3 regions of the Oceanobacter antarcticus genome follow, and region 1 is predicted to be linked to each of the others. Evidence: predicted binding sites of a transcription regulator. Region 1 holds the regulator's gene; each other region holds the start of a gene.

What was found. The regulator PhoB, encoded in region 1, activates phosphate uptake and scavenging genes when phosphate is short. The targets are predictions, from matches to a motif close to TGTCATANNNNTGTCANA.
Region 2: the regulator PhoB is predicted to act here: its motif matches at 2,257-2,274, upstream of WG929_RS17045 (Na/Pi symporter).
Region 3: the regulator PhoB is predicted to act here: its motif matches at 8,103-8,120, upstream of WG929_RS13185 (esterase-like activity of phytase family protein).

What each region holds. Positions count from the first base shown of each region.
Region 1 covers NZ_JBBKTX010000013.1:24,139-34,204, reverse strand. Annotated here, with positions in the region: gene phoR (phosphate regulon sensor histidine kinase PhoR) at 1-1,136, opposite strand, end outside; gene phoB (phosphate regulon transcriptional regulator PhoB) at 1,142-1,840, opposite strand; gene ubiA (4-hydroxybenzoate octaprenyltransferase) at 1,950-2,855, opposite strand; gene WG929_RS11475 (chorismate--pyruvate lyase family protein) at 2,858-3,442, opposite strand; gene WG929_RS11470 (rubredoxin) at 3,590-3,754, shown strand; gene WG929_RS11465 (hypothetical protein) at 3,833-4,072, shown strand; gene WG929_RS11460 (HU family DNA-binding protein) at 4,322-4,594, shown strand; gene WG929_RS11455 (DUF1415 domain-containing protein) at 4,601-5,185, shown strand; gene WG929_RS11450 (aminoacyl-tRNA deacylase and HDOD domain-containing protein) at 5,320-6,714, opposite strand; gene recG (ATP-dependent DNA helicase RecG) at 6,806-8,884, opposite strand; gene WG929_RS11440 (hydrogen peroxide-inducible genes activator) at 8,897-9,793, opposite strand.
Region 2 covers NZ_JBBKTX010000024.1:48,296-58,361, forward strand. Annotated here, with positions in the region: gene WG929_RS17035 (vWA domain-containing protein) at 1-1,083, opposite strand, end outside; gene WG929_RS17040 (AAA family ATPase) at 1,086-1,958, opposite strand; gene WG929_RS17045 (Na/Pi symporter) at 2,342-3,523, shown strand; gene WG929_RS17050 (hypothetical protein) at 3,537-3,758, shown strand; gene WG929_RS17055 (DUF805 domain-containing protein) at 3,824-4,204, opposite strand; gene WG929_RS17060 (mechanosensitive ion channel family protein) at 4,325-5,449, opposite strand; gene WG929_RS17065 (hypothetical protein) at 5,660-5,806, shown strand; gene flgL (flagellar hook-associated protein FlgL) at 6,003-7,241, opposite strand; gene flgK (flagellar hook-associated protein FlgK) at 7,288-10,066, opposite strand, start outside.
Region 3 covers NZ_JBBKTX010000015.1:107,646-117,711, forward strand. Annotated here, with positions in the region: gene WG929_RS13150 (sulfite exporter TauE/SafE family protein) at 1-587, opposite strand, end outside; gene WG929_RS13155 (glutaredoxin family protein) at 658-900, shown strand; gene WG929_RS13160 (riboflavin synthase subunit alpha) at 875-1,519, opposite strand; gene WG929_RS13165 (patatin-like phospholipase family protein) at 1,699-2,859, shown strand; gene cobB (Sir2 family NAD+-dependent deacetylase) at 2,840-3,577, shown strand; gene WG929_RS13175 (efflux RND transporter periplasmic adaptor subunit) at 3,735-4,868, shown strand; gene WG929_RS13180 (efflux RND transporter permease subunit) at 4,870-7,971, shown strand; gene WG929_RS13185 (esterase-like activity of phytase family protein) at 8,180-10,066, shown strand, end outside.

The DNA.
Region 1 (10,066 bases):
GGGTCGGCGCGATAGAAACGCTCGGTCAGGCGGGGAATATGATGATGAGCAATACCGATGCCGTTGTCAGTAACACTGAAATAACCTTTGCCGCCCTCTGAGTACCAGTGCAGCTTCACATGGCCGCCTTCGGGGGTGTATTTCACCGCATTAAATACCAGGTTGGAAAAGGCACTGCGGAGTTCGTTATAAAACCCCATCAGCTTTTGGTCGTGGTCAATACTCAGCGAGAGAGTGTGTTTGTTGCTGCTGAGAGAGGCTGCGTCACGGCGAATCGCTTCCAGCAGCGGTTGCAACGCCACTGGCTGAGCCTGCTCATTCTCACCTGTTTCCAGCCGCGACAGCATCAGCAGATCCTTGAGCAGATTTTCCATGCGATGACTCTGCTCGCTCATCTGTTGCAGCATGCGTCCCCAGCGGGGTGGCAACATTTCAGAAGCAGCTTGCATGGTTTCGACGTAGCCGGAAATCACCGTGAGGGGGGTGCGTAACTCGTGGCTGACGTTGGCGACGAAGTCTTTGCGCATTTCTTCCAGTTGCTTCAGGCGGGTGACGTCATGCACCAGGATCAAGCGGTCTTTACGGCCAAACAAGGTGATATTGAATTGCAGGTAAATACGCGGGTTGATTGGAGAGCGAATGGTCAGCGGTTCGCGGTAGTCCGCCTTGTCGAAGTAGGCCTTGAACTCCGGCGTTCGAATCAGGTTGGTAATGGGCTGGCCAATATCAACCGGGCTGCGTAAGCCAAGGTAGTTTTGAGCGGCCTGATTCCAGAACTCCAGTGCCCCGGTGGCGTCGACCATCAATACCGAATCCTGCAGCGCGGCGGTTGAATCCTGTATGCGGTTGATAATGGCCTGCAAGCGCTGTTGATGTTTGATGCTGCTTTGTTGCAAGCGCTGGTTTTCCGTAAAAATGGAACCCCAGATACCGAGTGTGCGTGGCAAGACGGTGGTTTGTCCCTGATCCAGCCAGCGATGCAGGCGATAGAGCTGCAGCCACTGCCAGGAGATATAGATGCCCATCATCAGGCACAGGGCTTCCAGTGGCTTGCCAAAATAATAGTAGCCACAGCCAACGGCAAGTATCAGCAGATAAAGGATTCGGCGCAGCTCTCTGCGCCAGACAGGGGTCATCAAAATCAGGAGGCTTTGATCGAAAAGCGATAGCCCGTGCCACGAACGGTCTGAATCAGCTGTTCGTGGGATTCGCCAAGCGCCTTGCGCAGACGGCGAATATGGACATCGACGGTACGTTCTTCAACGTAGACATTACCACCCCATACCTGATCCAGTAGCTGGGCGCGGGAGTAGGCGCGCTCCTGATGGGTCATGAAAAATTGCAACAGGCGGTACTCGGTAGGGCCAATATCAATCGGGTTACCATGGGCGGTCACCCGGTGACAGACCGGGTCGAGCATCAGGCCACTGACCTCGATTGGTTCTTCAATGCCTTGCGGCGTTGAGCGCCGTAAAACGGCCTTCAGGCGCGCCACCAGCTCACGCGGTGAAAACGGTTTGGTGATGTAATCGTCCGCCCCCGCTTCCAGTCCTTGAACCTTGTTATCTTCTTCGCCCTTGGCAGTCAGCATGATGATCGGCAGCTCGGCAGTTCGATCTTCGCGCTTGAGGCGGCGAGCAAACTCGACACCGCTGGTGCCTGGCAGCATCCAGTCAAGCAAAATCATATCTGGCTTTCTGTCGATAATCTGCGCATGTGCTTCCTGTACATTCGCTGCTTCAAGGCATTCATACCCGGCCATTTCCAGGGCCACGGCTATCATTTCCCGGATCGGGGCTTCATCGTCCACAATAAGAACGGTCTTGCCTGCTTTGGTCATAACGGCTCGTCACGCAAATGTCACAATAGGAATAATGCGGGGGTATTACACTGATCCAGTGTTACAAGCATGTGACACTGCTGAGATTGGCGTCAAGCATATTGCCTGATCAGGGCAAAGATGGCGTCGCCAGGGCGTAGTTCAGCACCAGGCCAACCCAAATAATCGCGCCATACCAGTGAGCTGCCAGAAACTCCTTTAAACAGGCCATACGCTCACGGCTGCGGATGGCACGTAATTGCCACCACAAATAACCACCTGCAATTAACCAGGCGAGGTAGAATGGCCACCCTGCGTCTAATTGGCTGCCTGTCAGTAGCAGACAAAAATGCGCCATGCCATAAAGAATGGCAATCATGGTGACGTCCAGATCACCAAACAGGATTGCGGTGCTTTTGACACCGATCAACAGATCATCGTCGCGGTCGACCATGGCATAAATGGTGTCATAGCCGACGGTCCAGCAGACGTTAGCAATAAATAACAGCCAGCAGAGGGATGTCAGTTCATTGGCTTGCGCAGCGAACGCCATGGGAATTGCCCAGGAGAACGCAGCTCCGAGAAACACCTGTGGCAGGTGCGTGTGGCGTTTCATGTAAGGATAAAGTGCTGCCAGAGCAACCCCGCCGAGTGACAGCCAGAGGGTCAGGGTATTGGTCATTAACACCAGCAGCAAGCCGATCAGACAGAGCATAACAAAACCGATCAGCGCCTCGCGGTCGGCTATGCGGCCCTGCGTCAGGGGCCGATCCTGCGTGCGTTTGACGTGGCGGTCGATATGACGATCGGCGTAGTCGTTGATGACACAACCGGCGGAGCGCATCACAAATACTCCGAGGGTAAAAATCACCAGGTTGGCAATCGATGGCAAACCTTCGGCGGCCACCCATAGCGCCCATAGCATCGGCCATAACAGCAGGTAGGAACCGACCGGTTTGTTCAGCCGGGTCAGCTGAATCCACTGATGCCAGCGTGGCCAGAGTTTATCGAGTGTGGCAGACAGAGGTGATTGCATAATCAATGCCTTGTGTCGTCTGGCGAATGGAAGCGCGGTGATAGCAGTAGCGAAGAGAACGCCTCCGTTACCAGTAGAGGCGCACCGTTGATTGTAAACACGGAGCGCCTTGTCCAGCAAAAACAATGCGCACTGTCGGTTACCGGTTGACAGGCTTGACTGAACTTCAATGGTTGTCGGCGCAAGCTGGCCTGGCTGAATAAGTAGCTGCCAAGAGAACGATTGCCAAGATGACGAATTGGCTGACCAACCCTTGCCAAGCTGGTCAAGGGAATGACGGTACGGGCTCTTACCAGCTCGTATTGCCCCTGGCGCAGTGATACTTCGCGTACCCATACCGGTTGCCGCCAGCGCAATTTCAGGTCGGCACATTCAGAGGGCAAGGCTGGGCCGTGATATTGTCTGACGACATCGACCGAAAACTCAGCGGGATTCAGCGCCTGCAAACGTTTGGTCAGCGATCCGGCGTCATCAAGCCAGTAGCGCCAGGGTCGGGGAATGCCCGCCAGCGCAGTTTGAAAACGTCCACTCCAGCGAGGCGCGGTTGCCAACAGCCGGGCGTGGTATCGGGGTGTAGTGCTTTTCATGGCGGCGCAGCATGCGGCAAATCGCATTTACTGGCAAGAGGATTGCCCTGTCCATTGATTTTATCCGGGTTGGCCAGTAGCTTAGGCGCCTTTACCGCTGACACGAGTGATAAACGGCGGGTAAACAAGCGATTGACAGGTATTTGCATGAAAAAGTGGCAGTGCGTGGTGTGTGGCTGGATTTATGATGAAGCCGAAGGCGCACCGGAAGAAGGTATTCCACCAGGGACTTGCTGGGAGGATGTACCGGATGACTTTACCTGCCCGGATTGTGGTGTTGGCAAAGACGACTTTGAAATGATCGAGATTTGATCATTGGCTCCTGTCTCTCCTTCATCCCCGGTCACTCTCCCTGAAGCCCCTTGGTCATTGATCATTCTGGGTGCCGGAATGGCAGGCTACCGTTTGGCTCGCGAATACCGCCAGCGTAACGCAGACGCCACAGTACTGCTGATTTGCCCTGACGGCGGGCAACTGCTGCAGGCCAGTGCCGCCGAGATGGCAGATACGCTGGGCATCGCCGTACTGAATAATACTCATGTCACCGAGATCGACCGGCTCAACGGCAACCTTGAGACACCACTGGGGCGTTTTGTGTTTGAGCGGCTGATGCTGGCGACGGACGCCTGAGTGATGGGAGATTGCTGCCTTGCTGACAAACCATGAAGCGTATCAGCATCTTGATATTGATGATCGTGGTATATAGCAGAATTTCAGGATTCATGCCTTGATTGCTCGACTATGCTTTAGCGCATGCGTCGCTGACGAACAAGCCGTATTCCAATACCGATTGACCGATAACCACTGTTTTTCTGAGCCTGCGCTGCAGGCCCGTACAATCCGGGCGTTATGCCCAACTTATTGAGAGGATTCAACTCCATGCGTAAACCAGAACTGGCGGCAGCCATTGCTGAAAAAACCGACCTGAGCAAGGAAAAAGCGACAGAAATCATCACCGTGGTGACCGATCGTATTGCCCAGGCGTTGGCTGAAGGCGACAACGTAAGCCTGATCGGCTTTGGTACGTTTGAGGTGCGTCAGCGCGCTGAGCGTCAGGGTAAAAACCCGCAGACCGGCGAGCCAATTACCATTGCTGCCGCCAAGGTACCTGCGTTCAAGCCTGGCAAGGCGCTGAAAGACTCGGTGCAGTAAGTCGCCATGACGGATGCCGCAACGCTCACCCGGCGCTGGGTCGAACTGCTGGTGGTAGGTGAAGGACTGTGTCCTTTTGCCGAGCCAGTGATGCCAGGTCTGCGGATTGACGTCTGCGAGCATCCGGATCTTGATCAGGCCACTGCGGAGTTTATGGATTTACTCACCGAAGTGGCCAGGGCCGATGCGGATGCACTGCCAACTGCCCTGTTTGTAGTGCCAGGGTTGGTCAAGGAATTTGATGAATACTGGAACTGGAGCCTGATTTGCGAGCAGTTACTGGTACAAATGGGGTATGAAGGCCTGTTACAACTGGCCACATTTCATCCCAACTACTGTTTTGATGGTGAACCGCTGGATGATCCAGGCAACTTCACCAATCGATCACCCTTTCCCATGCTGCACATTATTCGTGAAGCACATATTGAACAGGCGCTGGCGTCGGTGCCCTTCCCTGAGCGTATTCCCGTGCGTAACCAGAAACATCTGCGACGCTTGGGTATTCAGGGTGTGCTGGCATTAATGCCGGCGCTGGCGGATACCGCCGTACTGTCTGATCAACCTGCGGGCCGGTGTTCGCCGCAGGAGTAGTCGGTGCAGGTTACCCCTGATGGCTGTGGCTCTTCTGATCAAACGATGTGGAATTCACACCTGAATTCAACGATTAACCGCAACACTTGAATATTCACTGCGAGAGACAAGTGACCGGTGAGTGAGAACGCCCCCTAGGCCGACAGTGCCTGCACCAAATCGCTTAATTCCCCAACATGGGAGACCAGCTCTTCGATCGCCTCTCCGGCAGCATTGTCACTCAGACCCAGCGCGCTGAGCGTGTCCGGGTCGAGGGCTTCTTGCGGGCCATCACCATAACCGTGGGCGCGTAAGCTGCGAGTGGTGACGTTCAGAATCCGGGCGTAAACGGCGTGTTCACCGTCGTAGTGGGGATTATGTTGCTGACGCAAGGCGACCACGACTTCTTCCGGCAGATCCCACTGCTGCAGCAAGCTGGCGGCGATCTGTTCGCGGGTAAGCGCCAGCAGGTGGCGCTCGATATAGCAGCGATTGATATGAGGATTGGCTTCTATATGGCGATTTATCAGCGAAAATTGCGGCGGAAAGACGTGCGCCAGCACCAGAAAACCAAAGTTATGCAGCAGTCCGCAGAGATAGGCGAGGCCACTATCCGGGCGGTTTTTTAACTTGCAACGGCGGGCCAGGTCGCTGGCCAAAGCGGCCCCCAGTACGGCTTGTTGCCAAAAAGGAGTGTAGCCTTTCGGGCCTTCACGAGGCACATCAAGGCTGCGCCCCAGCGCCAGGCCGAGAGCCAGGTTCATCACCAGGTCAAACCCTAGCACTCGTAAGACGGCTTCTTCGACCGTGGTAATATTGCCTCTGGATCGATAGTAGGGTGAACGAGCCCAGCTGAGGATCTGGGCACTCATGCTGGGATCCAGTTCAACGGCCTGTGCCAACGATACCGTGTCGGCATTAGGATCGATCCGCAATTCAATGATACGGCGAGCGGTTTCTGGCAGTGGCGGCAAATCGAGGGTGTCTTGCAGGCGCTGCTGAATACGCAATGGAGTGAATTGCCGTACGGCAGCGTTGATGTCATTGGTATCTTCTGCGGTGGTCGCATGATACAGATCGGTCTGGATCGGGGCCGAATAATGGCCAATATGCGAACGTGTGGTGAGTGCCCGGAATTGATCCGCAGGCAAGCGCAGGCAAGTGTTGGTCGTACTGGACTGTATATACAGCTCATCCAGCTCCAGCAATGAGTGATCAATCAGGCTTTCTATCTGGGTCAGTTGTGGCAGCGCAGGAGAGTCATCAAGCCCCAGTTTTTGCTTCAGCGCTTGCAATTCATCCGGTGACAGGGCTGTAAATTGCCGTCCCAGCTGATGTGCCAGCTGGTTCAGATCCAGTAGCCGATTGGATGGAATCAGCACCTGTACTCTGCCGTGGACATCTTTCAGAAAAATAACTTTTGCCAGGCTGCCAGGCGCTGGCGTTGCACTATCCATGATCATGGTTGGATCACCCGTTGTGTCGTCGCTGGTTGTGTGATGAATATTCCATTGCCCGAGTGCCTTTTTAACTGAGGCCAGAAACGCCATGACCACTCCGTTGATTTCAGTGTTAGTACAGACAATATAGATCAGATAGTCGTCTTTGCCCGTTCTGAACAATCAACGGATCATGAACGGCTTATACTGCGGCATAACGTTCGGCATCTCCGAGCCAGCGCAGGATCAACGGCTCGACCCGTTCAGGATGCTGCTGCCAGAGCTGGGTTGCCATCTCCCGTACCTGGGGGAGCAGTTCGGCATCGCGTTGCAAGTCGGCCACCCGCAACATTTGCAGTCCGGTCTGGCGGGTGCCAAGTACTTCGCCCGGCCCGCGCAACATCAGATCCTGTTCGGCAATATAAAAACCGTCCTGACTTTCACGCATCACTTGCAGGCGTTGCTTGCTGGTGAGTGACAACGGCGCCTTGTACAGCAATACACAATGGCTGGCGAGGGAACCACGGCCGACGCGGCCACGTAGCTGGTGCAGTTGTGCCAAGCCCAGGCGCTCCGGGTTTTCGATCACCATCAGGCTGGCATTGGGCACATCAACCCCCACCTCGATCACGGTGGTGGCGACCAGCAGATCCAGCTCGTGAGCTTTGAAGGCGGCCATTATGGCGGCTTTTTCGCTGGTTTTCATACGCCCGTGTACTAACCCGATACGCAGATGGGACAGTTGTTCGGCCAGCTCGGCGGCGGTGTTTTCTGCGGCCTGGCATTGCAAGGCTTCGCTTTCTTCAATCAAGGTACACACCCAGTACGCCTGGGCCTGCTCACGACAGGCGTTATCGACGCGCTGAATCACTTCCTCGCGGCGCTGGTCAGACACCGCCACCGTGGTGATAGGGGTACGACCAGGTGGCAGTTCATCAATGATCGACGTGTCCAGATCTGCATAAGCACTCATCGCCAGAGTACGGGGAATAGGGGTTGCGGTCATAATCAACTGGTGAGGGGAGAGGCCGCCGAGGTTACCCTTTTCTTTTAATGCCAGGCGCTGGTGGACACCAAAGCGATGTTGCTCATCTACAATCACCAAGCCGAGGCGATGAAACTGTACCTCATCCTGAAACAGGGCATGAGTGCCTACAATCAGCCTGGCTTGGCCGCTGGCGATGGACTCCAGTGCAGCGACTCGGGCCTTGCCCTTGGTTTTACCGGCCAGCCAGCCACAATGAATACCTAACGGCTCGAACCAGCCGCTCAAGTTCTGAAAGTGCTGTTCCGCGAGGATTTCCGTCGGTGCCATCAGCGCGACCTGAAAGTCCGCCTCTAACACATGACAGGCTGCCAGTGCCGCGACCAGTGTTTTACCAGACCCGACATCTCCCTGTATCAGCCGCAGCATTGGCAGTGGCTGGGAGAGGTCGGTAACAATGTCCACCGTTACCCGTTGCTGGGCGCGGGTAGGAGTAAACGGCAGCTGTTCGAGCAGCGCATTGTGCAACGTCCAGGTGTCCTGAATGGCGGGTGCACCTTGCTGTTGCAACTTTGAGCGCAAGCGTTGCATTGACAGTTGATGCGCGAGTAATTCTTCGAGAATCAGCCGACGCTGAGCCGGGTGGTGGCCACTGGCCATTTCGGCCAATTCTACTTCTCGGGGTGGGCGGTGCAAAAACAGCAATGCCTGTTTGAGCGATGGCAGCCCCCATTGTTGCAGCCAGTCGAGTGGTAACAAATCGTCCAGTGGAATGTTGTTGGCTGCCAGCCACTCCAGCGCCTGCTCCATCAGCAAGCGGATACGCTGTTGGCTGATACCTTCGGTGGTGGGGTACACGGGGGTCAGCTGCGGTTCTGGCAGGTCATCCAGACTGGTTTCCAGCAGTTGGTATTCCGGGTGGTAAAGTTCCAGCCCGCTGGCACCACGGCGGGCTTCACCATAACAGCGTACCAGTGCGCCGCGCCGGAACTGGCTTTTCTGTGCGGCATTGAAGTGATAGAAACGAATGCTTAATACGCCGCTATGGTCGGCAATTTTTACCAGCAGACTGCGGCGCTTGCCGAACAGTACATCGGCCGACCGCACTTCTCCCTGAATCACAGCAGGTTGCTGATGTTGCAAGCTGCCAATCATCTGGATACGACTGCGATCTTCGTAGCGGAAGGGCAGGTGGAACATCAAATCGGCCAGCGAGTGAATATTCAGCCGTTGTAGCTGTTCTCGCAGTTTTGGGCCGACACCCTTGAGCCGGGTCAGATCAAGCTGTTTGTCCATAGCGGGATGGGCTTAGCTAATACGGCACTGACGTGCGGTATCCAGCAGCAAATCGACGGCTTGCCCGCGTGGGAAGCTGGCCCGCCAAGCCAGTGCAACGGTACGAAATGGCTGCGGATTGGTGAACGGGCGGGTGATTACCAGGGTGAGATCAAGGTTGTTCACCGCGCTTTCCGGCAACACCGTAATACCCAGTCCAGACGCCACCATGTGCTTCAGGGTTTCCAGTGAACTGCCCTCCAGTACGCTGCCAAGGCGGGTATGGTGCTTGTGGCCGAGCACCGGACAATATTCGAACACCTGATCGCGAAAGCAATGGCCTTCGCCGAGCATCAACAGATCTTCATCGGCCAGTTGATCGGGGGTGATGGTTTGCTGGGATTTCCACGGATGGTTCTTTGGTAACACCACGACAAAGTTTTCATCATAGAGAGGGCGTGTCAGTACATCCGGCTCATTAAATGGAAGCGCTACAATGATGGCATCGAGATCGCCGTCGCGCAGCTGACGCCGCAATACTCCGGTATAGTTTTCTTCCAGATACAGTGGCATGGTTGGCGCACGCTGGTGGATCTGTGGCACCAAATGCGGAAACAGATAGGGGCCGATGGTGAAAATTGCGCCAATCTTGAGCGGTGAGCTGAGTTGATCCTTGCCGGAACTGGCCAATTCACGAATGGTTCTGGCTTCCTCTAACACCCGTTGTGCCTGGGCGACGATACGTTCACCAATGGGCGTGATTGAGACCGCACTTTTACTGCGTTCGAAAATGGCAATATCCAGTTCACCTTCCAGCTTTTTGATGGCGACACTGAGGGTGGGTTGGCTGACAAAACACTTCTCGGCAGCTCGGCCGAAGTGTTTCTCCTGGGCGAGCGTCACGATGTACTTGAGTTCGGTCAGGGTCATAATTGGCTGCCTTCATGGCTATTTTAAGTTTGATTTAGTCTACCTATGGAACGGGCGGAGTAAAAGCCTGAACTGCGGGATCGTGCTCAGGCGTTGACTAATATAGTAAACAGGTAAAAATACGTTCGCACGAGAGGGTGGAAAAGCGGAACCGCTGAATTTACCCCGGTGGCGTTATCGGTCGCTTGTGTTACACGGCCTCTGCCCGGCTTGCCGTGGTCGGCGGGCTGATCGATGTACCAGACAACGCTCAGTAGCAGTTTGATCACCAGG
Region 2 (10,066 bases), on a different contig from region 1:
AGGCCCCCACCATTGTTGCGGTGTGGGGTTAAGCCAGGCGACGTGAGGGAACTGCCGGGTAATGCGTTGTAGCCAGACCGCTCCGGCTTCGTCATTGTAATGTTCAACGCTGCCACCCACATGAGTCACTTCATAGGGGGCCATGCTGGCGTCGCCGACGAAAATGATTTTGTAGTCGTTGCCGTATTTGTGCAAGACGTCCCAGGTGCTGATACGTTCCTGGTGGCGGCGGTTATTGTTGCGCCACACCGATTCATACAGACAGTTATGGAAGTAGAAGCTTTCCATGTGTTTGAACTCGGCACGGGCGGCGGAAAAGAGTTCTTCACAAGCGCGGATATGTTCATCCATGGAGCCGCCGACGTCAAAGAAGAGCAGGACTTTGATGGCGTTATGGCGTTCGGGCACCAGCTTGAGATCAAGGTAACCAGCGTTCTGGGCGGTAGCGCGGATGGTGTCGTCAAGGTCGAGCTGGTCAGCCGCACCCTGGCGGGCGAATTTACGCAGTCGGCGCAGCGCCACCTTGACGTTACGAATGCCCAACTCGATGCTGTCGTCGAGGTTGCGGTAGTTGCGTTCTTCCCACACTTTAACGGCTTTGCGATGGCGGCTTTCGCCCTGTTCTATACGTATGCCTTCAGGATTGTAGCCAAACGCGCCAAAGGCTGAAGTACCGCCAGTGCCGATGTTCTTGCTGCCACCCTGATGACGCTTGGTCTGGTTTTCCAGTCGCTCCCGCAAGGCTTCGAGTATTTTATCGAGGCTGCCCAGCCCTTGCACTTCGGCTTTCTGGGCTTCGGTCATCACCCGTTCCATTTCCTTGCGCAACCAGTCTTCGGGCAGGTTCAATTCGTCGAGAGCACCCGAAAAGGACTCCAGTCCACTGAAGTAGGTGGCAAAGGCGCGGTCAAAACGATCGTAGTACTTTTCGTCTTTCACCAGACAGAGCCGTGCCAGCGCGTAGAACTCATCGGCGTCGGCGAACACCAGGCCGTGTTGCAACGCCCGCAGCAGATCGAGGTATTCTCGTACTGACGCCGGAACACCGGAGGCCCTGACCACCTGGAAGAAATCAATCAGCACAATCAGCTCCGGCGGCGGCTCATAAAGGCAAGTTTTTCTAACAGCTGTACGTCTTGCTCGTTTTTCACCAGCGCACCGTGTAATGGCGGAATCGCCTGGGTACCTTGCTTGTTTTGCAGGGCATCGAGGCCAATGTCGTCGGCCAGCAGCAATTTGAGCCAGTCGATCATTTCCGAGGTGGACGGTTTTTTCTTCAGACCTGGCACCTTACGCAGGTCAAAGAACACATCCAGTGCCGTGCTGACCAACGCTTGCTTGATGTTGTCGAAGTGCACATCAACAATGCGTTGCATGGTGTCGCGATCAGGGAAGTCGATGTAGTGGAAAAAGCAACGCCGCAGGAAGGCATCGGGCAGTTCTTTTTCGTTATTGCTGGTGATCAGAATAATGGGCCGATGCCTGGCCACCACCTTTTCCTGAGTCTCGTAGACAAAAAACTCCATTTTATCGAGTTCGAGCAACAGGTCGTTGGGGAATTCAATGTCGGCCTTGTCGATTTCATCAATCAGCAACACCACAGGTTTATCAGCGTCAAAGGCTTCCCAGAGTTTGCCCTTCACAATGTAATTACGAATGTCCTGTACCTGGTCGGAACCCAGCTGTGAATCGCGTAGCCGCGATACGGCGTCGTACTCATACAAGCCCTGATGCGCCCGAGTGGTACTTTTGATGTGCCATTGAATCAGCTCAGTGCCCAGTGCATCGGCCAATTGTTCCGCCAGCATGGTTTTACCGGTGCCCGGCTCGCCTTTTAACAGCAGGGGTTTTTGCAGGGTAATCGCCGCATTGACCGCCATTTGCAGTTGCGGGGTGGCGATGTAGTCGCTTGTACCCTCAAAACGGGTACGCGTAGAACTAGAGCGGGGATCAGTCATGCAAACTCTCCGGGGTTTTCAGACTCCGCAGTATAAAAATACCGGCTGCTGTTGGAAAGGGTCTATCAACCAAATGGAAAACATCCAATAAACACCATTCTGTCATCACGCTTTTGGGGGTCAGCCAAAACGCCCCTGTATACCACCCTCCGTGCCAGCCAACGCCACGCTGACGTCCATCAGGACAGCGGACATCTTTACGATTTAAAAACGTCGTACCCAGCGGCTACTCATTTATATGTGACAAACGCCAGCCCAACCCGCCTCGGGGACGGTGTCGAATGTCGAAGATCCACTTTGTCATGTAAATGTCACATTTATCGGAGACCATGCCCGATTTTCCTGAACCAGGATAAAACCAACCGGATGAGCCATCGCCCTGTATGAACGATACCACTGCAAACGCTCCATCAACTGAGCAGAGCAACAGCCAGCTCTCCCCCAATGCCCATTGGCTGAACTGGCTGAAAATTGCCGGCCTCGTTTACTTTTTGCTAGTCGCTGTATCCATTATTGGCAGTGGCTTCAAATTATCTGCCGGAGAACATGCCAAAGAGCTGTTCGACTTTGCCAGTAACCCGCTGACAGGATTGATTGTGGGTACAGTCGCCACCGCCCTGATCCAGTCATCCAGCACGGTCACGTCTATTATTGTTGGTTTGGTCGCCGGTGGCTTGCCTGTTGAGATTGCCATTCCGATGGTGATGGGTGCCAACATTGGTACCACTATCACCAACACCATCGTCAGCCTTGGCCACGTTCGCCAGGGTGAAGAGTTTCGCCGGGCCTTTGCCGCCGCGACCGTACACGATTTTTTTAATCTGGTGTGCGTGGTGATCTTCCTGCCGCTGGAAATCATGTTTGGCATGTTGCAGAAGGTCGGTAGCCACCTGGCTTCCTTTCTCGTCGGTGCCGATTCGCTGTCGATGAATGGCGTCAATTTCATCAAGCCGCTGATCAAGCCGCCGGTAAAATTTATCCAGCATCAGTTGGAAAGCCTGGCACCAGACACGGCCGCTGGCATCATTATGGTGATTCTGGGTATCGCAACCATTTTTGCCGTCATCACCCTGATCGGCAAACTGTTGAAGTCCTTGCTGGTCGGCAAGGCCAAAAACATTCTCCACGCCGCTGTTGGCCGTGGCCCGGTATCCGGTATTGCTTCCGGCACCCTGATTACCGTGCTGGTTCAGTCCAGCTCAACCACCACTAGCCTGATCGTACCGCTGGCCGGTAGCGGTGTCTTCAGCTTGCGCCAGATATATCCGTTTACACTCGGTGCCAATATCGGCACCTGCGTGACCGCGCTGCTGGCAGCAACGGCCATTACCGGCCCCAATGCAGTATTTGCCTTGCAGATTGCACTGATTCACCTGATTTACAACATGATGGGCGTGATACTGATCTACAGCATCCCGGTCTTGCGTAACATTCCGCTGTGGGCAGCAGAGAAACTCGCCAATGCAGCAGTGACCAATAAATTGTATGCGGGCGCGTATATTCTGGGTGTATTTTTTGTCGCCCCATTGGTACTGATTGGTGGAAGCCAATTACTGGGTATTTAAGGGAGATTGTGACATGAGCGAAAACAAGCAAGAATTACAGCGCAAGATCGAAAGCCTGGAAGCTCGTCTGGCGGAGCTGAAGACCCGTCTTGCCAGTATTGAGTCCGACGAGCAACATGAAGCCATTGATCATCTCGATCAGTATCTACAGGAAGTGGATCATGAGTACGATGATCTGCGTGCTTTCTGGCCGGTTGTGGTAAAAGAATTACGCAGTCTGTTTGATCGCCACTGAGCACGATAAAACCAATAAAAAAGAGCGCCAGGCGCTCTTTTTTATTGGTCGGCAAACCCGCTTTATTACGCCATTACAACATCCTGATCCTGACCGGGTTGTAATGGATCGGCACCAAAACGGTTTTCTCCTTCTGTACCTTTGCTGACCGCAAAGTAGAGATAGATAAAAACACCCACCAGCGGTACCAGGTTAATCAGTATCCACCAGCCACTGCGATTACAGTCGTGCATACGGCGAATACTGACAGCCAGCGAGGGAACAATAATTGCCACGCCGTAAAAACCCAACAACACGCCGACCAGCATGGCTTCTGTCGCCGCAGCCAGTACGGCCAAGACGACGTAAATAACCAGGGTAAACAGATAGAACAGCCAGTATTCCTTCCGGCCTGAACGTCCCTGAAAATCCAGTGACCGCTTGAATGCAGTGATAACACTTTCCATAGTTGCGCTCCTTTGCCCCGTTTCCATGTCGGCCAGGCGCCGGGGATACACCTGAACGATCTTTATTCTACTGCGTTGGGTACGACATACCCTGACTAGCGTAGCAGGATGAGACCAAGGTCAAACTTTTGCTGCTGACGCTGTCTCCGGCGGCTGCGTCAATGTAAAGACGGCCCCCTCTTGCTCGGTATTAATCGCCCGAATCGGATACGGAATCGTAATGCCTTCTTCACCATAGCGTTTGTGCAGTGCCTTGATAAAAGCGGATTTTACGGCAAAATTATCGACATACTCCCGCGCTCTTAGTACCACGGTAAAGTTAATGCTGGAATCGGCAAAGGAATGAAACATCACCCGAGGAGTGAAAGAGGGTTCGGCTCCTTCTACCCGCTGCAAGACTTCTTTGGCGACCTCCTTGGTGATCACTTCAACCTGTTCCAAGTCGGAACTGTAGTGCACCCCGACTTCGACCAGCACCGACAATTCCTTGACCGGGTAATCGTAATTGACGATACGAGACTGGGAAATCTGGCTGTTAGGCAAGATCACCGTATTGTTTTGCAGCATCTTGATCCAGGTTGAGCGCCAGCCGATTTTCTGAACGTAGCCCTGCTCACCAGAATCCAGTTCAATAAAGTCACCCACCTGAAACGGCTTGTCGACCAGCAACTGCACACCGGAAAAAAAGTTCTCCAATGTCGGCTGCAAGGCCAGCGCCACCGCCAGAGAGGTAATCCCCAGTGAAGCAATAATCGGCGTAACCGACACCCCCAGAGTGCCCAGCAACACCAGCAACCCCAAGCCAAAGACCAGCCCGCGCAGCAGTCCACGGGCGATACCCTGACTGTTGTACAACAACGACGAGCTGCTCGCGTAATGCTCCAGGGTGCCGCGTGAGATACGATCAAAAAACACAATCAACGCCACAATCAGAAACACACGGGCCGAGTCACCGGTCACCGTGGTAAAAGTCGGACTACTAATATCGAAGTGTTCGAACAGCCGTTCTAGAATCAGCAGATGAAACCCCACCAACACAATCGTGATCGGTGCACTGAGTGCCTTGAGCAGCAAGGTATCGAAAAACCAGGGGGTACGCTGCGTTACCCGCCGCAACCGCGAAATAACAATTCCCTTCAGCGCCAGCATCAACAACAGAGATGCCAGCGTGATACCCAGGGCGATACTCCAGGCTGGCAAATTAAATTCAGCCAGGTAGTTGGCCAGCTGATCCAGGTGGTTCATGTTTTCTCCAATCATTCAGCAGTCAATCATTGATAACCGTCAGGCGACCAATCTACCAATAGCGGCAGAAAACTGACACTACCGCAATGTTCACGATGATTAAAAGCAGAGACAAGCAGAAGTGACGGAAAACATTAACGGAAAGGGGACATCTATTTAATCCTGCACGGCTCTGCGCGAGTGTTGCCGTTGTTCAGGGCAAGGCGACGAATGCAGCGAAATGACGAGTCCTTTTCAAATTCGTCAACACCGCACTGGACGGCGGCAACCCGCGCCCTTCGGGGGCTGCCGGATGATCTCGACTCGGTGTCGCCGACTTTTGACTTGACCCGTCAGGCCTGCAAGTCGGCTTCGTGATTCGAAACCATCCGGTGGCCCAGAGTGAGCACCGGATTAAATAGATGTCCCCGAAAGTATTCATGGAAAACATCAACAAAAAGAAAAAGCAGTCAGGACAAGAAAATCGGCCGCCACCCCACAAGCAGCAAACCGGCCCCACCGATACACTGCTGTGCCTGTTCTGTGCCCATACCTCTGTGCCCATATCCCGTATTCACATGCTGTTAAACAGGCTCAACTGGCTGATGGTGGTGTAACTTTTTTGTGCGGCTTCCAGCAAGGTGGTTTGCATCGACATACGACTGACCGCTTCGGCCAAGTCTACATCCTGTAATTCCGACAATACTTGCTGATTCACCAGCGTAATATCCGCCGACAGCGAGCGGGTGTTATCCACCACATTCAGGCGCGCACCAATCTGGCTTTGGGTTCGGGAAACAGTGGCCAGTGCGTAGTCGAGATTGGTCAGGCTATCGGCAATCAACGTGGTCAAGGTGTTGGCGTCGTCGGGTGTGTCTTCGAGGTTATTGAGGCCATAGGCGAGCCGGTAAAGTGTATCTGTGACACTTTGTTTCGGGGTCGAACGTACCATCACCTGATCACCGGATTCCGGCGACCCGCTCAGCGTCAACGCCATGCCCGCCACCTCCAGCTCCCGGCCTTGAGCATAAGGCTGGTTGATCAATCCCTCCACTGGCCTTCCGTCGGAAGCTCGACGCACGGTAAAGTTTGCCTGTTCCGGCAACAGCGCCGACTCTGGATTAAAAGTAATCACCAGGTCGTCGGGATAAAAATCACCATAGGCCTCCTCGTCGATCACAAAACCGGGATTGATCTGGGTAGTGCCCTGATTCAGCGGGTTCACTGCCGTGGTAAAGCTGTTCTTGACCGCCGTTACATCAACAAACAGGTCTTTACCAGAATCCCCTGTTGCAACGGTGGTGGTGGTGCCAATCGCAAGGAACCGCTGGCCTCCATCGCCCTGATATTCATAACGACCGTTCGGCACCTGTTGAAACGGCGCTTCCCCCCCCTGAAAACCGGCAAACATGTATTCACCATTGGCATCGCGGCTATTAAACAACCCGACCAGACTTTGCTGTATTTGCTCAACTTCAGCGGCAATGGCCTGCCGATCGCTTTTGGTCAGCGTACCGCCACCGGCTTCTACCGTCAGCTCTTTCAGCCGCGCGTAGCTGTCGCTGATACTGCCCAGCGTTACTTCTTCCAATTGCAGGCGATTGCCTGCGGCCGTCATATTGGTTTCAAACTGCTCACGCAGCGCCAGATCCTGCTCCAGTTGCAGAATTCTGGTAGCCGCAACCGGGTCATCCGATGGCGTCAATACCCGGCGGCCACTGGCCACCTGCTGCTGGGTTTTATTCAACTGTTGCTGGTTATCCAGCATATTGGCCAGGCCGGTTTTATGCATTTGCAGTGTGGTTATTCTCATACCAGATACCTCGCCATTGGCCCCGCCGGGGACTCACTGTGTGTTATCAAAAGGTTGAAATCAGAGTGTCAAACATATCGCGTGCCACCTGAATCACCTGGGCATTGGCGTTGTAAGCCAGTTCGTATTTCATCAACGCAGCGGCCTCTTCATCAAGGTTGACGCCAGAAGCGCTGCTGTAGGCTGCTTGCGACGTGGTCAGCAGTACGTCACTGGAATCGCGGCTGGTCTGTGCTCGGCTGGTGGTTGCCCCAACCCGCTCGACCACGATGGCATAGGCTTCGGAATAGGTACTGGAACCATTAACGGTATCGCTGTTTTGCAAACCCGCCAGAGCCACGCCATTACGGCTGTCGGAAATACCGTTTTCATTGAAGCCGACGGTAAATTCATCGCCCGCCACCACAGCCCCAGCAATGCTGACGTCTATCCCCCGATAGGTGGATTCAAACACCGGCTCGGCGGCAAACAGGTTATTCCCCGGCGTATTGGTGGCCAGCGTCATGCCTTCATCCAGCACCACCTTAAGCTGTCCGCCCATGGTCAGCTTGCTGGAGCCATAAACGCCAGTGCCATTCAGGGCCATGCGGGGCTGAAACGAGAGATTGCCACGTTCATCAATCGCCACATCCAGATCGCCGTTAAAGGCAAATCCGGCGGTTTCCAATGCCTGACGAACACCGCTCAACAATGCTTCGCCAGAGCCGTAATTGGCGCTCAGTTCAATCTCAAAGCTGCCCTGGTTTTCAATCTCGAAAGCATAGCGATATGGCCCGCCCTGGCTGAAGTCGTAACCTTCGTATTCATTAAGAATATCGTAGGGGGATTCTCCCACCTGGGTCAGGCCAATCGCCTGGCCATTGCTGACGTCGAAGCCATCGCCATGATCACCGCTGATATCGAGACTGAGGTCATCGCCGTTGAGTGCCGTGATGGTCAATGTCTCGCCATCGCTGCTGGCAACAATACCCAATTCCTGAAAAGCGTAGTTGGCATTAATGCGCCCGGCGAGAAAATCCGGGGTAACCGGATCCGGTACCGTCGGCGGCCAGCTATCGTCGTACTTGCGTTGGCTTGGCCCCAGCGCTTCTGTCAGCACCACACCATTCAGCGTGACACCCAGATCCAGAAAACCGTTGTCGTCTTCGCTAAAATGACTCAACTGCACCGTAGTACGGGCAGATGCCTCGATGCCATCGTATTCGCTCAGCTGCTCGGCAATGGCTCGAGCCGAACTATTGGCAGCCGTATTCAGCCCCGGCAAGGATTCAGCCTGGCCACTGGTCGGATCGTTATAAGAAATTGAAAACCGTTGAGCCGCCAGGCCGTTACCAGCACTGACCGTTGCCGCTGGCTCTGGTGGCTGATAAGTGGCACGCACCGGCAACTGACCACTGAAACTGGTCATCGCCAGCTGGCCCTGCTCGCCCAGATTAATGCTGTTGGTAATACCGGGAATATAGGTCTGATTACTGATCGGCGGAAACAGCGGCACGGGTTCGCCCGGATCACTGTTGTCCAGCACGTCGTAGCGGTAAGCCGAGGTAAACCTCACCAGCAACGGCGGTGTCATTTGGCCGAGTTCATCAAAGGCGGCAGTATCCAGGCTGGTCACACTGCCAGCACTAATGGCTGCGCTGCCCTGATTGCCAATCGCGGCATCCGTCATAATTGGTGAGGCCAGAGCGATTTGTTCTGCGCGGGTAATCACCAGTTCCATATTGCTGGCTTCGTTACGGGTAGGCATGATGCGAAACTCATCCCCGGCCTGAAAACTGCCACTTTCAAGGTGAATCTCAAAACCATCCACTGCCAGCACGTCTGGAAATGCACCGGAGATCGCCCCCTTCTGCACAATCTCGTTACTGTCGATCTGGCGGATACGGTAGTTAAAATTGTCCGGGCCGATAAATTCCAACTGATAATCACTGCTACTGACACTGCCCGCATCGGTGATATGCACGGATACCAACCGATCATCCGGGTTGGCATTGCCATCATCTCCCAGTGCACGGCGATAAGTCAGCGCCGGTTCATTGATATCCTGGAAGAAGTCTTCACCGACCAAACCTTCGTAATCCAGCCCCAACTTGTGCTGCGCATTTATGGTTTCAGCAATCACCAACGCCACCTTGCCGAGACTATTGACCACCGAATCCAGTACCTCGTTGCGGAACGCCAGCGTACCGCCCAGCGAACCACCAGTAATCTCATTCGTCACGGGAATGGCTTCATCATCACTGAGCAGATACAGATCGTTGCGGGACGGATCACTCTGGCCCGTATCCGCCACCAGCCGGTTATAATCATTGCCGACCACCAACGCCTGGCCCTTACCGATAAACACATTCAAGCGCGAGTCGCCCTGATCCACCACCGACACCTCCACCAGCGCCGACAGTTCAGTAATCAACCGATCACGCTGATCCATCAGCGCGTTGGGTTCTTCGCCCTGGGCCATCCCGACTGCAAACTGAATATCCTGGTTAAGCGTGGCAATGGATTCTGCGATCGCGGTGATTTCCTGCGCCATCACCCCCATCTGACCATTCAATACCAGATTCTGCTGATTCAGCTGATCACTGAGCACGTCAAAGCGATCGGTCAACGCCGCTGACTGAGTCAACAACACCTCCCGCGCCGCCAGTGACGACGGATCATCTACCACCGTCTGCATCGCATCAAACATCGCTTCGAGACCAGGCTGAACGCCCGTCCCACTGTCTGCCAGCAAACTGTCTACCTGAGCGGCGTAGTCGGCCATAGTGTCATACTGATGAAAGGAGGCGGTATCCGACCAGACCTGATCGGATAAAAATTCATTA
Region 3 (10,066 bases), on a different contig from region 1:
ATGGTGATTGCCCCCGCTCCATTCCAGCCGAGACCAACCGCCACCAGCGTATGCGCCACCGCACGTTTGTATTCCAGCCCGAACCAGTACACCAGCCACAAGGTCACAAACAGGCCACTGCCCGCCGACAAGGCACCGTTCATGATGCCGATCAGCAGCAAACCCAACGCCCCCAGCACCATACCGGGGATATCGCGATGACGTAACTCCGCAGCCATGCCCAGCTGGGGTTTGAACATCGAATAAGCCGACAACGATAACATCAGCACTGCCAGTGCGATTTCTGCCAGACGATCGGCAATGCCGAGAATCAACAGCGCACCGCCGATAACACCAGGAACACCCGCCACTACCACCAGCGCCAGCAACCAGAGTTGAAGGTGCCCTTCCCGCAGGTGCCGACCTGTCGCCCCCACTCCCAGTGCGACCGTCGCTACCTTGTGGGTCGCCAGTGCCAGTGGAAACGGCAACCCCAGAAAGATCAGCATGGGGAGTTGAATCAAGCCTGCCCCACCACCCGCAAGCGCCGAAAACCAGTTGGCGACCACCGCCAGTACCAGCAGAATAACGTGTTCAATATAATCCATGGGTAATACACTGTTAGAGAATAACGCAAATGCCTACCGGCATTTGCCTTGAACAGACCAGAGGAATGTTATGACATACGCGCTTTACTACTACGATAGCTGCCCGTTTTGCCAGATGGTGCTGCGCACCCTGCCGGGTTTGAATGTGGATGTTGAGAAACGCAATGTGCAGAAAAATCCGGCCTACCGGAAGCAACAACAGCAAGCCACCGGCCGCACCACGGTTCCCTGCCTGCTCATCACCAGTGAACAGGGCAAGGAAGAATGGATGTTCGAGTCAGCCGACATTATGACTTACCTGCAGTCCCTGTAAGCTGGCTCAATACCGCTGGATCCGCCAGCATCCGGGTCACGGTATCCACCACTGCTTGGGTTTGCGGATCCACTTCCAGATTAATGGCATCCCCCACAGCGGCCGAGCCAAAGGTGGTGACCTCTCGGGTCTCTGGTATCAGATGCACCGAAAATCGGTCGCCTGCCACTTCCGCAATGGTCAGGCTACAGCCATTCAGCGCGACATAGCCCTTATCCAGCAAGTAAGGTAACAATGCCGCCGGACGCTCAAACCAGAGCACCAGATTATTGGCCGATTCCCGCCGTTCCAGAATACGTACCTGGGCCATGACATGGCCAGACAACAAGTGGCCACCGATTTCATCACCGATACGGGCGGCACGCTCAATATTCACCTCATCTCCGGCGGTCACACTGCCAAGATTGGTAACGGCCAATGTCTGGCCAATCGCATCAAAACTGACAGCGGCACCATCCAGTGCCCGTACCGTCAGACAAGTACCGTTTAACGCAACCGATGCACCAGTTTGCAGGCCCTGTCGTAACGCTTCCGGAAACAGCAGCGTAAACGTGGCAAAATCCTGCTGTTTATCGACCTGGGCAACGGCCAGCCGGGTTTGAACAATTCCAGTAAACATAAGGCTCTCCTCAAATTTGCCAGAACATTATGCACTATACTCTGGCTTTACCGGTACGCATGCGGGTCAGCCTCTTACGCATGTAAGGGAGTAAAAAGAAACACAGCAACCATCGCACCCCTGTCATCCGCACATGTCAGGGTTAAAGAAAATGGTTTACGCCTGCACAGGGGAACGGCATGAAGGTACAGAGGACTGGTCTGATATTGTCCGGCGGCGGTGCTCGGGCAGCGTATCAGGTGGGCGTACTCAAGGCAGTACACGAAATTTTGCCCCGAGGTCACTACAACCCGTTTGATATTATTTCCGGTACATCCGCAGGCGCAATCAACGGTATTGCACTGGCCAGTTACGCCGAAGATTATCGCCGTGGTATTCGTCACCTGGAACGCATCTGGCGTCATTTCACTTGCGACCAGATTTACCGCACCGATTTTTGGGGGATATCCCACTCCCTTGCCCGTATGAGTCGCAGCCTGATTATTGGCCGGGGCTACAAAAATGATCCGGTTTCGCTGCTCGACAATGAACCGTTACGGGAGCTGCTCAACGAAGTCGTCAACTTCACCAGCATCCAGAAGGCCATCGATGACAACTACCTCTACGCCGTCGCCGTCAACTGCTCGGGCATCGATAGTGGTGAGTCCACCAGCTTTTTTGCAGGACACCCGGATATTCAGGACTGGCAACGCCAACGTCGTGTCGGAGTACGTACCCGCCTGAGCTGTGACCACCTGCTGGCATCATCAGCCATTCCCATGATCTTTCCCGCCGTGTTTCTCGGCGACCAGTATTATGCCGATGGCGCCGTACGACAGCTGGCCCCTATTAGCCCGGCGTTACACATGGGGGCAGAGAAAATCATGGTGATCGGCGTCAGCGCCATTGCCCACCGTAACAAGCCGGACATACCGGACGACATCTACCCCGCACCGGCCAAAATGATGGGCCATATGCTCAACGCTGCCTTTCTCGACAGCATGGAAACCGATATCGAACGTCTGTTGCGTATTAACCAGACCTTGCAACACATACCTAAATCCGTACGACAGCATTACGACATGGAACTACGGCCGGTACAGCTGCTCGATATCAGCCCCAGTGTCTCGCTCGACACACTGGCAGGAGAACACGCCCACGAGATGCCCAAGGCACTCAGAATGGTGCTCAACAGCCGCGGCAACAATCGCGGTAACGGCTCAGGTATTCTCAGTTATTTACTGTTTTCCGAGGGTTACTGCCGACGGCTGATTCAGTTAGGATTTGACGACGCCATGACCAAGCGCGCCGACATTCGCGACTTTTTCAGAGACCACTTTGATGACAGCCAACTCAACTGATCGCCGGTTTGTCAACCGGCCACCACAACGTATCGTGGTACTGACCGGAGCCGGCATTTCTGCCGAATCTGGTGTCCGTACCTTTCGCGATAATGACGGCCTGTGGGAAAACCACCGCCTGGAGGATGTCGCCACCCCCGAAGCCTTCGAACGTGACGCCGAACTGGTACAGCGCTTCTACAACGCCCGCCGGGCGCAACTGAACGAAGTACAACCAAACCTTGCCCATATCGCACTGGCCGAGTTTGAACAGCGCTATACCGGCGACTTTTTACTGGTGACCCAAAACGTTGATGACCTCCACGAACGGGCTGGCAGCCAACACCTGTTGCATATGCATGGTGAACTGAAACGCGTACGCTGCACCCGCACCGAGCAGCTGTACGACATGGATACCGACATCACCGCGACGACCTGCTGCGCATGCTGCAATGCTCCCAACCTGCGTCCACACATCGTCTGGTTTGGTGAGATGCCACTGTTTATGGATGATATCTTTCACGCCCTGGAGCAATGCGACCTGTTTATCAGTATCGGTACTTCCGGCCATGTCTACCCGGCGGCCGGTTTTGTCGAAGTGGCTGCCAATGCCGGAGCTCATACCATCGAAATCAACCTGGAGCCCAGCTGTATCAAGGATAATTTTGCCGAGCATCTGTATGGCAAAGCAGGGGATGTCTTGCCCGGTTATCTGCAATCTTTGCTTGTTAATGGATAGCAGCGACAGACCCTGACCTTGCAAGCTTCAGTCTTGTGTAAAGCCCCTGTATAGTTTACAAAATGTTAAATAATATCCATCTTAAGGTCGGAGTGGTCGGCCTGAATGTTTATCGGATGAACGGCGGATTGTTTCTGTTTTAATTGGGAGGTGTTTCATGACGATTTCAGCCTGTATTGCACTCGCTTCATCAGGATCCAACCGACTCAACAGGGTGTTACTGTGCATTCCGCTGTTCGGACTGCTGGCAGCCTGCTCTGACGGCAACAGCAGCAGTGAAAAGACTGCAACAGTCACCCGCCCCGGTGAAATTTATCAGGTCGTCAGTAGTAAAGACGCCCTGCTACGCCGTTTTCCCGGCCAGGTTGAGGCCTCAGAAGAAGTCTCTCTGGCCTTCCGGGTTCCTGGAGAGTTACTGGAACTGCCCGCCCAGGCAGGCAAACGGATCAAGGCAGGAGACGTGCTGGCACGGCTTGACCCTGCCGATTACCAGTTGCAACTGGACGAACGTCAGGCCCGCTTCAACCTGGCTAATTCGCAGTTTGAACGTATCGAAAACCTGTTCCAGCAGCGTCAGGTATCCAAAGCCCAATACGATCAGTCCAAAGCTGAGCTGGATATCAGTAAAGCGGCTCTTGGGGCAGCCCGCAGCAATGTTGGCTACACCACACTGAAAGCACCGTTTGCCGGAGTGATCGCCGAAGTCTATGTTGACAACCATCAGTCCATGGCAGCAGGCACGCCTTTACTGAAATTGCAGGCTCGCGGCCAGCTGGTTGTCAGTATCCAGGTGCCGGAACAGCTGATGATTCAGCTCAGCCAATCCGGCAGCAGCTACCATCCAGATGTGGCATTTGATGCCCTGCCCGGCCAACGCTTCAAGGCGACCTACAAGGAGCATAATACCCAAGCCGATCCGGCGACTGGCAGCTATCGGTTACTGGTCACCTTGCCCCAACCCGCCGATTTCAATCCACTCCCTGGTATGTCTGCCAGTGTCTACGCCGACCTGAACCAGATACTGGCCGTCAACGACAGCAATGTGCTGGTGCCCGCCCAGGCCATATTTCAGCAGGCAAAGCAGGCGACAGGCAGCAAGCAAGGCATGGTATGGCGGCTAAACGAACAGAATGCACTGGTTGCCCAGGCGGTTGAAACCGGCCGACTGACCCAGGAAGGCCTTGAAATTGTGGCTGGTCTCAACCCCGGTGACCGGATTTTGGCAGCGGGAGTGCACCAGGCCCGCGAAGGCATGGTAATCCGCCCATGGATTCAGGAACAAGGTCTCTGACATGTCGCAACCCAACACCGTCAACCAACTTAATGCTGCCACTTATTTCATCCAGCACAGTACCACCAGCTGGATGCTGGTACTGATTCTGTTGGCAGGTGGCATCATCAGCTACCTCGGGCTTGGCCGCCTTGAAGATCCGAAGTTCACCATCAAGGAAGCCATGGTCTACACCTACTACCCAGGTGCCAGCCCCTTGCAGGTAGAGGAAGAAGTCACTGCCAGGCTTGAAGACACCATCCAGTCCTTGCCCTACATCAAACACCTGGACTCCATCTCCAAAGCCGGATTGTCACAGATACACATTCAAGTTAAATCCGAATATCAGGGCGACACTCTGCCGCAAATATGGGACGAACTGCGGCGCAAGATCCACGACAAGACCAGCTCATTACCACCAGGTTCTGCCACTCCCATCGTGCTGGATAACTTTGGTGACGTCTTTGGTGTACTGCTGGCGTTAACTGGCGACGGTTTTGATTACAGCGGATTGTTCGACTATGCCGAGTACCTCAAACGCGAACTGATGACCCTGGAAGGTGTTGCCAATATCGAGATTGCCGGAGATCAACAACAACAGGTCTTTATTGATATTTCCCACGAACAAATGACCAACCTGGGTATTCCGCTGTCGCGTCTGTACCAGTTATTACAAACCCAGAACAGTGTCAGCAACGCCGGACACATCCGGGTTGGCAATGAATATATTCGTATCCATCCGACTGGTGAATTCCAGAGCGTTCAGGAGCTGGGCGACCTGCTGATCAGCACACCGGGCTCCGACAAACTGATTTATCTGCAAGACATTGCCCGTATTACGACCGGGGTTACCGAAAATCCGACCCACCTGGAGAACTATCAGGCGATACCCTCGCTACGCTTGGGTATCGCCTTTACCGACAGTGTTAATGTCATCGAAGTCGGCGCACAGGTCCGGGCCAAACTGGCAGAACTGGATAACAACCGTCCTCTCGGCATGGCGTTGCATACCATTTACGATCAGCCCGCTGAAGTCGATGCTTCATCGCAGAATTTTATTCTCAACCTCGCCATGGCCGTCGTCATTGTGATTGCCGTATTGCTGCTGTTTATGGGTGTCAGGGCAGGACTGATTATTGGTGCCATCCTGCTACTGACCATACTCGGCACTTTTATTGCCATGGCAACGTTTGGTATCAATCTGCATCGTATCTCCCTCGGGGCGCTGATTATTGCGTTGGGGATGCTGGTTGATAACGCACTGGTTATTACCGAAGGCATTATGGTCGGCTTGCAGCGTGGTCAGAGCCGGGTTCAGGCGGCTTTTGATATTGTAAAACAAACCCAGTGGCCATTACTGGGGGCTACCGTGATTGCCATCACCGCTTTCGCACCTATCGGACTGTCGCCGGATTCGGTGGGCGAGTTTGTCGGTTCGCTGTTTTATGTCCTGATGATTTCGCTGTTACTCAGCTGGGTAACGGCACTGACCCTGACCCCCTTCCTCTGCAATCTGTTATTTCGGGAGCAACTCAGTCACGCCAGCCCGGCTGAAAACGGCAAGACGGATTCGTCCGCCCCTTATCAAGGTGCCCTGTATAACGGTTACCGTGCCATTCTGGCGACCATGCTGCATCATCGTGGTGTATCCATGATACTGATGGTTACCTTGATGGTGGTCGCTGTTGTCGGCTTTGGTCAGGTCAAGCGAGCGTTTTTTCCGCCATCCAATACCCCCATTTTTCTGGCGGATATCTGGTTACCGGAAGGCAGCGATATCCTTGCAACTCAGAAGCAGGCCCGCAAACTGGAGCAATGGTTTCAGCAACAGCAAGGCGTGGAATTTACCTCGTCCACCGTTGGCCAAGGAGAAGTCCGGTTTATGCTGACGTACGCTCCAGAAAAGCAATATGCCGCTTTTGCCCAGGTGTTGATCCGTACCGAACAACGCGAGCAGATTCCGGCGCTGATCAGCAGTGCCCAACAATACACCGCCACCGATATGCCTAACGCGTTTGTCAAATTCCAGCGGCTGCAAATTGGTTCCAGTACTCCGGCCAAGATTGAAGCCCGTTTTTCCGGCCCGGATCAAACTGAACTGCGAATGCTGGCCGAGCAGGCAGAACAGATCCTGCGCACCGACCCGGCAGCCGATAACATCCGTCACAACTGGCGCGAACGAGTGAAAGTTATTCGTCCGCATCTGCAAGAAGAGGCAGCCCGGCGAGCAGGTATTTCCAAACAGGATCTCGACGACCTGCTGCAACTGAGTTTCTCCGGCAAACAGGTCGGACTGTACCGGGAAGGCACCCACCTAAAACCCATGGTCTTGCGTCCACCGGAACAGGAACGCCTGAACGTCAACAACCTGATGGACTTGCAAATCTGGAGTCCGGTGTTTAACCGCTACATCCCGATTCAGCAAGTGGTCGACCGCTTTGATATTACCTTTGAAGATCCGCTGATCATGCGTCGCGACCGCAAACGTACCATCGAAGTTCTGGCCGACCCATCCTTTGCCTCAGCCCAAACTGCCGACGAATTGTTCCAGCGGATACGCCCCCAGCTGGAAGCCATTCCACTCCCCGCCGGCTATCAACTGGAATGGGGCGGAGAGTACGAATCGTCCCGAGATGCGCAAGCCAACGTATTCGCCTCGCTGCCAATGGGCTACCTGATCATGTTTATCATCACCATACTGCTGTTTAACGAATTACGGGCAGCGCTGGTGATCTGGGCCTGTGTACCACTGGCCATTATTGGCGTCACTGCGGGTATGTTGCTGCTCAGGGCCGAGTTTGGCTTTATGGCGTTGCTGGGATTCCTCAGCCTATCCGGCATGATCGTCAAAAACGGCATCGTGCTGGTGGATCAGATTCAATTGGAAGACCGCAGCGGTAAAAATGGCTACGACGCTATCTTTGATGCCGCAGTCAGTCGCTTGCGCCCAGTCACCATGGCAGCGCTTACCACTATTTTGGGCATGGTGCCGCTGTTGACCGACCCCTTTTTCAACAGCATGGCAGTGGTCATCGCCTTTGGGCTCGGCTTCGCCACGATACTGACACTGGGCGTTGTGCCGGTATTGTACAGTTACGCTCACAGAGTGAAAATTCCAGCCTGAGCGGATGGCAAACGACCCCTGCTTGTCGCTCAAATGCAATACGGGTTCCTACCAACCGGAACCCGCGTTCGCGCCTCCGTTAACAAACCGGCTAGTGTCCCCTAACAGCCGACTCTGCCAATACAAACCATTGTCATCCTTGTGCAACACCCCTGACATTTAAGTTCCACATTATGTTGCCTCCAAAACAACAAGGTGAGATGGAACGATGCAACTATTGAAACTGGTTCAGGCAATTGCCCTGGCCACGCCGTTTATGCTGGCGGGCTGTGCTGGCGATGATGGTAAAAATGGCAAAGATGGTGCCCAGGGTGAAACTGGACAAAATGGTACAAACGGCTCTACCGGATCGGCAGGGACTGCTGGTCTGGTCAGCCTGATCAAGCAAACTGAACTGCCAGAGCTGAGCGCCGAATGCTACGCCGGTGGCCTACAGGTTGACTCCGGTGTCGATCTGAACAGCGACGGCGCACTGGATGCCGACGAAATCACCGCAACCAGCTACCTGTGTAACGCCAACAAAGAGATGAACTTTGTTCGCATCGCGACGTTCCCGGTGTGTCAGCAGATTTCTGCTAGCTGTGATACCGATACCCAAACCGTGGCGGAAATCGTCGATTACAGCAAGGATGGCCTGACCCTGATCTACACCGACAGCCCAATGGAGCAGATCGGTTTTGTTGATATCAAGGATCCTGCCAACCCGGTAGCAGCAGGTACACTGGATGTCGGCGGAGAGCCAACGTCGGTGGCCGTAGTGGGCAACTATGTTCTGGTAGGGGTTAATACCTCGACAGACTTCGTTACACCTTCCGGCTCACTGACGGTCGTTGATATTGCGACCCAGACCATTGTTGCGACGATTGATATGGGCGGCCAGCCAGATTCTGTGGCTGTTAGCCACGACGGCCTGTACGCCGCCGTTGCGATCGAAAACGAACGCGACGAAGACCTGGACGACGGTCAGATTGATGTTTCGCCACAATTGCCCGCCGGTTTCCTGATGGTGGTTGATACCAGCGATAGCGACCCGGCCAACTGGACAACCACCCAGGTTGATATGACTGGGCTGGCGGATATTGCCCCCACCGACCCGGAACCAGAATACGTCGACATCAATGACAACAATATTGCCATTGTCACCATGCAGGAAAACAACCATCTGGTACTGGTTGATCTGGCAACCGCCAGCGTCATTAACCACTTCAGCGCCGGCACGGTTGACCTCGACGGTGTTGACCTGACCGAAGAAGATCCTGCCATCATCTCCCAGACCGAATCAAAACTGGATGTTCCACGCGAACCAGACGGTGTTACCTGGGTGAACAATGAACTGTTTGTGACCGCTGACGAAGGTGACATGAACGGGGGCAGCCGTACCTTCACGGTATTCAATACCTCTGGTGATGTAGTTGAATCGCTGATGATGGATCAGGTCGTGGCCATGATCGGCCAATATCCCGACGGCCGTTCCGGCAACAAGGGTGCCGAGCTGGAAAATGCTGAATACGGCAAGTTTGGTGACAACGGCTTCCTGTTCGTCAACTCCGAGCGCGCCAGCCTGGTATTTGTCTTCGACATGGCCGACCCTGCCAATCCAGAGCTGTTCCAGGTACTGCCAGCCGCGATGGGGCCTGAAGGCGTCAAGGCGATTCCTTCCCGCAACCTGCTGGTGGCCGCCAGCGAAGAAGATGATCGTGGTGGCAAGTTCCGTGGCAGCCTGAACATCTACCGCCTGGCGCAGCAAGAAGATGCCTACCCAACCATCATCTCTGAAGAACGCGCCGATGGCTCGCCGATCCCATTCTCCGCCCTGTCCGGCTTGTCTGCCGATCCATCCAATGCTGACATGCTGTGGTCGCTGGAAGACAGCTTCTATGGTCAGAACCGCGTATTTGGTATCGATATCAGCACCAAGCCAGCCATGCTGACCACCGAAATCAAGCTGCTGGACAGCAATGATATTTTTGCCGCCGTCTCAACGTCAGGAGCTGCTATCGACGCCAACAGCTTCGACGATGCTGACCTGGCTGCCATGATCAATGACGACAAGTCGCTCAATATTGACGGCGAAGGTATTGCCGTTATGACCGAT